2 regions of the Polaribacter staleyi genome follow, and region 1 is predicted to be linked to the other one. Evidence: riboswitches for the same ligand, from Rfam matches in the RefSeq annotation. Region 1 holds a riboswitch; the other holds the start of a gene.
The links. A riboswitch is a leader RNA that binds a small molecule or an ion and turns the genes downstream of it on or off. The one in region 1 is predicted to bind cobalamin.

Region 1 (3,643 bases):
TTTTAATGCCACACAATTCCCTAATCAAAAAGTAAATTATTTTAATGGAGGTATATCTGGTGATGATGGTTCTGGAACTTTATTAAGGCTAGAAAAAGATATTTTAATTCATAATCCTAATCATGCTATAATTATGTTAGGGATGAATGATGTAAGAGCTCATTTGTTCCCTAAAGACTTTAAAAAGGTTGATGATAAGATGTTAAAGGATCGTAAGGCTGTATTAGAAAAATACATAGCTAACATGTCTGCCATTGCATCTAAGTTAAATGAAAGGGGGGTAAGTATCATATTTATGACACCTTCTATTTATGATCAAACGGTTAAGATTAAGGGCACTAATAATGTAGAACGTAAAAACGATGGTTTGGTGGTTTTTGCTGATGAAATTAAAAAATTGGCAGAGAAGTATAATTCTCCTTTAGTAGACTTGAATGCAGTAATGTTAAAGGCAAACAAGCAAGTGCAAAAGAAAGATAAGACTGCAACCATAATAGGAGTAGATAGAACACATCCTGGTGAATTAGGTCATTTAATTATGGCTTATGAGTTGATTAAAACAGTTTTTCCTGTAAAGTATACTTCTAGAGTAGAGATTGATGTAAAGGCTAAAAAAGTAATAACCTCATATAATTGCGAGGTAAACTTAATAGATGGTACAAAAGAATTTACGGTGTTTGAAAATGCATTACCTTTTGCGCTTCAAGAAAATTTAGCTCCGGCATTGGGTTTAATAAAAGATAGAAAGGAATATACGCAAGAGTTTTTTTTATTTAAAAATTTAAGAGCGGGAGTTTATCAATTAGTTATTGACGGTATTGAAGTAGGTACTTATAATTCTAAAAAATTAAAAAAAGGAATTGATTTGTCTTTAAACGCTAAAACGCCACAATATAAACAAGCTCAAAAAGTGTATGATTGGTGTTTGGGTTATAAAAAAACAAATGAAAAATTGAGAACTTTAGCTTTAATGGAATTTCGTACACTTAGGGATTATCTAGGTGATGATACGATGGAGTCTAAAAAAGCTTTCTTAGAAAAAAAAATGAATCTCAGCGAGGGAAACCTTGGTATCCGTATGGTTTAAAAATGACTAAAGAATATTTCGAATTGCTTCCTAAAAGAGATTCTTTATGGAAAGATTTAAGTAGTATTAGAACCAAAATATACACAGCAAACAAACCTAAAATACATACATATAAGTTAATTAAAGAATAATTTTTTTGATGAGTTTTTAGTATAAAAACGTTTAAAGTATTTTGTTTTATAGTTATTCCAAAATTGAAGCTTTTAAATTTGATTTAAAAGTTGACCTCAAAAACCTATTTTATAAAGCGTTTTTTTGCCAAGATTGATTTTTTAAAGTAATATTCACTGAAAAATAAAGAAATTTTTTTGTGATTTTGGGTTGTTTTTTTTCTTGTTATATAACAACCCGGTTACGGGTTTCCGTAAGCTTTTTTTGTTTTATTGCAATACATTTGAAAAATGTAATTTCAATAAGAAATAATTGTAATAACGAATTGTTTTTAGCTTTTATTTCTTTTTGATACAAATTATTATAGATAATTTAAGGTGTTTGTTTTCTTTACTGTAAAATATAGAAATGAATAAATATTGTTTCTAATTTAAATAACTTTAATGCAACTTCATTTAATATAATTGGCTAGTAAAAAATAGTGTTGGGGGGCAATATTTATACGAGCTAAATTATTTTATTTGAGGTTGTTTTTTTCTTAATTTTTCTTGTTGTAATTTTCTAGATAGCCTGGTATTTTTAATTTAATATATTAATGTAGCTTGTTTAATAAGAATATAAATGTGTAATTAAAAATAAAGCATAAAACTGCATTGTCAATTAACAAATTGTAGATAAATTTGTATCATATTTTTTAACTAAGAATGGTTATCGGGTTTAAAAACTTGATATTAAAATGGGAATCTAGTGTAAATCTAGAACTGTCCCGCAGCTGTAAGCTCTAAAGTTGAAACTCGAATGGTCACTTTTCGAAAGAATGGGAAGACCGGGTGGATGGAGTAAGTCAGAAGACCTGCCATTTTTTTATAATTCATTAAGCTTTCGAGGATTGAAGCTAGAATTAGGAGCCTATCTATCTAAAATTTGGATACGTAGTACTTTTCTTATTCTATCCTCTTACGCAAAATTTAGGTATGAGGACTTCTTTTTTACACTCTTTTTTGTTTATTTTCTTTATTATATGTTGCTATAATTCTAATTTTTTATATGCCCAAAAAATTGATTCAATAAATGCCGTACAGCTTAAAGAAATTTTTTTAATTACCAATAAAGAGAAATTAAAAAAGCACTTTTCTCCTATTTCTGTTCAGACTTTAACAGGAAAGTCTTTAACGCGTTTAAGTAATTCTAGTGTTGCAGATGCTATTCGTTTTTTTAGTGGAGTTCAGTTAAAAGATTATGGAGGAATTGGCGGTATTAAAACCATAAATGTGAGAGGTATGGGATCACAACATACAGGGATTTTTTATGATGGTGTTCAATTAGGAAACGCACAAAATGGGCAAATAGATTTAGGGAAATATTCTGTACAAAACATGGAAGCTGTATCGTTATACCAAGGTCAACGATCAGATTTAGATCAATCCGCTAAATCCTATGCTTCTTCAAATAGTATTTATTTAAAGTCTAAAACACCTCAATTTTTAGATGGTAAACGTAGTAATGCAAATGTTAGTTTAAAAACAGGATCCTTTGGCTTGGTAAATCCTTCTGTAAATGTAGATTTTAAAATTAATAATCAATTAAGTGGGCGTATTAGTACAGAGTATCTTAATGCCAATGGTAAATATAAATTTAGATACACTAACGGTAGCTATGATACAATAGCAACACGTAATAATGCAGATATTGAATCTTTTAGAGCGGAAGTCTCTGTGCATGGTGCACAAGGTATTAAGAATGGGTGGAATGTAAAACTATATCATTATGATTCTGAACGTGGATTGCCAGGAGCTATTGTTGCTAATCGTTTTAAGCGTCCACAACGTTTATGGGATCGAAATAATTTTCTACAAGGAGCATTTACAAAGCATGTAAACGATTTCTATTTTTTTGTGTTAAGAGGTAAATATGCTCATAATTATTCTAGATATGTAGATCCAGAAATTATAAAGGTAGACGGGGAATTAGACAACAAATATACGCAAGAAGAATATTATTTATCGATGGTAAATACGTTTCAGGTTTCTCCTTTTTGCAAATTATCTCTAGCAACAGACTTACAAAGGAATACGATGGATGCAAATTTGTATCGATTTTCATACCCTAAAAGAATTACGCTTTTATCATCCTTAGCTGCCGATTTTACTTTTGATAAAGTTCACATACAAGGTAGTTTATTGAGTACTACAGTAGATGAAACGGTACTTTTTTATGAAGCAGCAGAAGATTTGCAGAAATACTCACCTACCATTATGTTGAATTGGCAACCTTTTACTTCTAATAAATTTAGGGTAAGAAGCTTTTATAAAGAAATTTTTAGGCAACCTACTTTTAATGATTTGTATTATACATTTATAGGAAATACCTTTTTAGATCCAGAAGACGCAACTCAGGTAAATCTTGGATTTTCTTATCAAACTGAGTTTAAAAAAGTAGCATTTG
Region 2 (3,643 bases), 1.0 Mb from region 1:
TTCAATTAACTTTCTGTAGGCTATTTGGTATTTTTGAATTTTATTTATTTCTGTTTTAAGATCTTTTCCTTGCTGTATTAAGCGATTCATGTTTAGTGTAATAACGTTTATAGAGCCTGTAGAAACGCCACCTGCACCCAAAGAATAGCTAAAAGTATTGTCGCTAATTTCATTTCTTAATCGGCAACAAGAAGCCAAACTATCTGCGCTTTCAGATTGATAGATAAAAAATGAATTTCCTTCACTTAACTCAGTGGCGCACATATTGGCAAATTCAGTATCTACAGGTTTGCCTTTTTTTACAAGCATTGCAGCGGTAACCACAGGAAAGGTTAATACAGCTTTTTCTCTTTCTTTATTAAACCATTTCATAAAAAATAGTTGTAATTTTTTAAGACTTTCCCATTGCGGTTTTGTCATGTCAGGAAAAACAAACTCACCAAATAAGCTGTCAAAATATTTTTCATCGTATAAAGAGATATTCCAAAAAACAGATTGATAACCTCTTGCAGCAGCAGGCTGATTAATTGCATAAACCGCATGTTGTAAATGATTAGAAACTGTTTTGGTGTTAGAATTTAGGTAATCGTTTCCAAAATCTTTTCTAGCAAAATAATCAAAATACAATAAAAATTCTACAGTTGCCAAAGCACCTGCAAATTGAGAGCTAATGGCAAAGACAAGGTTTACAAATTCGCCACAATAACTCTCTAAATGTTGTGGTGCTTTACTTTCACCTCCAAGCTTGGTAAGTCCGTCAAATAAAAATGGATACATACTAATAGAAGTGCAATAAGGTTTTAAAGAGGTTTCATCATGTACATAAATTTCATGAGCTTCTATTTGCCTTACATATTCATTGGCCAAATTTTTATCAAATAGTTGTTCAATTTTATTTTTTACCAATTGCCTATTTACCTGAACGTTAATATCCTTATTTAGTTCAGCTTCCATAGTAGCTATGTTTTTAGAAGAAACATTGGCGTTGGCGTCTATTTTAGAGCCATCAGCAGCATTGCTTGCATTAATGTAATTCTGAATAAAATTAATTTTTTGGTTTACCTGTTTTTCCGTTAATCGAATCATAGCTTAATAGTTTTTTAAGAATAAATGATTTAAATTTTTATTTGTTTGTACTTCTATAAATTGCTGATTGGTATCAGGTTTATCTAAGCCTCCTTTTTTGGCAATCCATTTGCCGGTTTTAATCCAAGTTAGGTGTTGTAGTAAATTTTTATCAATATGTTCCTTACCTGTATAAAGGCATGTTTTGTATCCTTCTTTTTGGGCGTATTTTAAATAATCTATGAGTTCTTTTTGATGCCATTCTCCACCCATAAATAAAACACAACTTGCAAATCCTTTATATTTTAGTAATGTTTGTTTGTATAATTTTATAGAAAGTTGTTGTCCGTTTTCTTCTTTCCATAAAATAGGAGAATGACAACCTTTGCAGCGAATTTTACATCCACAAATGCTAAAACAAATACTGATTTCACCAGGCACTTCTTGTAGTACAACCTGAATGCTAGAATAATTCATTTTCATTAATAATATAACCAATAAGGCTTACTTATTGATGGTTTAAAATGTGTCAAAAAAGGTACGATAACCCAATGGTATAAGTAGATACATCGTGCCATAACTTTTATCCCGAAAGTTTGACTAATTAGAAGTTGGCAGGTCTTCTGACTTACTCTGGTTTTTACGTCTTCCCGTTTATAAATAGATAAACAGTGACAAAGAATGTAAAACTTTTAATAGAGCTTACAGCTGCGGGAACAGTATAGGTTTTACACCTATTTCCCTTTTAATTTTAACAATTGATATTGTTATTAAAACCAAATTCTATTCAAATTTAAAAATCATTTACCTTTTGTGTCTAATATTTAGAAGAACTTATTAGCTACTTATAAACATATTTATAGGTAATAAGTTTTAGGATTGTAAGAGTATAGAAAACAAAGAAATTTGTTTTTAATGAGACACTACTTTTAAACCAATTATAGAAATTATTAAAGTAGAAATAAAAAAAAGACGCCAAAACGTAGCGGGCTCTTTAAATATAAAAATACCTAATAAAACGGTTCCAACGGCACCTATTCCCGTCCAAACAGCATAAGCAGTTCCTATAGGTAATTCTTGTGTTGCTTTTAAAAGGAGCAACATACTTGCAGATAAACATACTATAAAACCAATGTACCAATAGGTAGTTTCGGTACCTGTGCTTTCTTTAGCTTTACCTAAGCAAGCAGCAAAAGCAACTTCAAAAAGTCCCGCTATAATTAATAGTATCCAATTCATTTTAAGATGGGGTTTTATCAATTTTAAAAATTGAAATGTAAATTTAATTATAATTTTAAGAAGTAATTTGTATAAATAAAAGAATAACAATTATATTTTTTTTCAGCGACTTTAAATCTTAGCAAACTTCTAACAAATTCCATTTCGGTATTCTTTTTAAAGTGTCTATCTTTATCGGCTGTAATTAGTCACTTATTTAATGGAATTATACAAAGAAAATCAGCTTAAAGTATACAACTCTTTAACCAAATCTAAAGAGGATTTTAAAACCATAACAGACGGATATGTAGGTATGTACGTTTGTGGTCCAACGGTTTATAGCAACGCACATTTAGGTAATGTTAGAACCTTTATGTTTTTTGATGTTGTGTATAGATATTTACTACATTTAGGCTATAAGGTGCGTTATGTACGTAATATTACCGATGCTGGCCATTTAGAAAATGATGCAGATGAAGGAGAAGACAAAATTGCAAGAAAAGCACGTTTAGAACAAATTGAACCCATGGAAGTTGTACAACGTTACACGGTAGACTTTCATGATGTTTTAAAAAACTATAACTTTTTACCACCAAGTATAGAGCCAACTGCAACAGGTCATATTGTAGAGCAAATAGAAATGATTAAAGAAATCATAGAAAAAGGTTTTGCGTATGAGGTAAATGGTTCTGTATATTTTGATGTGCATGAATACAATAAAAAAGAAAACTACGGAATTCTCTCTGGTAGAAAAGTAGAAGATTTACTACATAATACAAGAACTTTAGATGGGCAGTCTGACAAGAAAAATCCGCAAGATTTTGCACTTTGGAAAAAAGCCGATGAGAAACATATTATGCGTTGGCCTTCTCCTTGGAGCGATGGTTTTCCGGGGTGGCACTTAGAGTGTTCTGTAATGAGTACAAAATATTTAGGCGAAAGTTTTGATATTCATGGTGGTGGAATGGATTTAAAATTTCCGCATCACGAATGCGAAATTGCACAATCTAAAACTTGTAGTGGCGTAACGCCTGTAAATTATTGGATGCATACAAATATGCTTTCTTTAAATGGGCAGAGAATGGCAAAATCTACAGGGAATTTTATTTTACCTAATGAAATTTTAACAGGAGAAAACACTATTTTGCCAAAAGCATTTTCTGCAAGTGTGGTTCGTTTTTTTAATATGCAGGCCAATTATAGAAGTATTTTAGATTTTTCTGGAGATGCATTAGAAGCATCAGAAAAAGGACATTCTAAATTGATGGAAGCTGTTAATTTCTTAGATAAGATTGAATCAGGTAAAACATCTACTTTTGATGTGCAAAAATGGAAAAAAGATTGTTATGCAGCAATGAAC

Region 2: it holds a riboswitch for cobalamin, as region 1 does, so the genes downstream of both, nrdG (anaerobic ribonucleoside-triphosphate reductase activating protein) here and WHD07_RS13365 (TonB-dependent receptor) in region 1, are expected to answer to the same signal.

The regions. Positions count from the first base shown of each region.
Region 1 covers NZ_CP150665.1:3,169,127-3,172,769, forward strand. The annotation lists gene WHD07_RS13355 (SGNH/GDSL hydrolase family protein) at 1-1,087, shown strand, start outside; gene WHD07_RS13360 (hypothetical protein) at 1,090-1,218, shown strand; cobalamin riboswitch at 1,887-2,073, shown strand; gene WHD07_RS13365 (TonB-dependent receptor) at 2,173-3,643, shown strand, end outside.
Region 2 covers NZ_CP150665.1:4,193,205-4,196,847, forward strand. The annotation lists gene nrdD (anaerobic ribonucleoside-triphosphate reductase) at 1-1,086, opposite strand, end outside; gene nrdG (anaerobic ribonucleoside-triphosphate reductase activating protein) at 1,090-1,542, opposite strand; cobalamin riboswitch at 1,662-1,861, opposite strand; gene WHD07_RS17385 (DMT family transporter) at 1,978-2,304, opposite strand; gene cysS (cysteine--tRNA ligase) at 2,504-3,643, shown strand, end outside.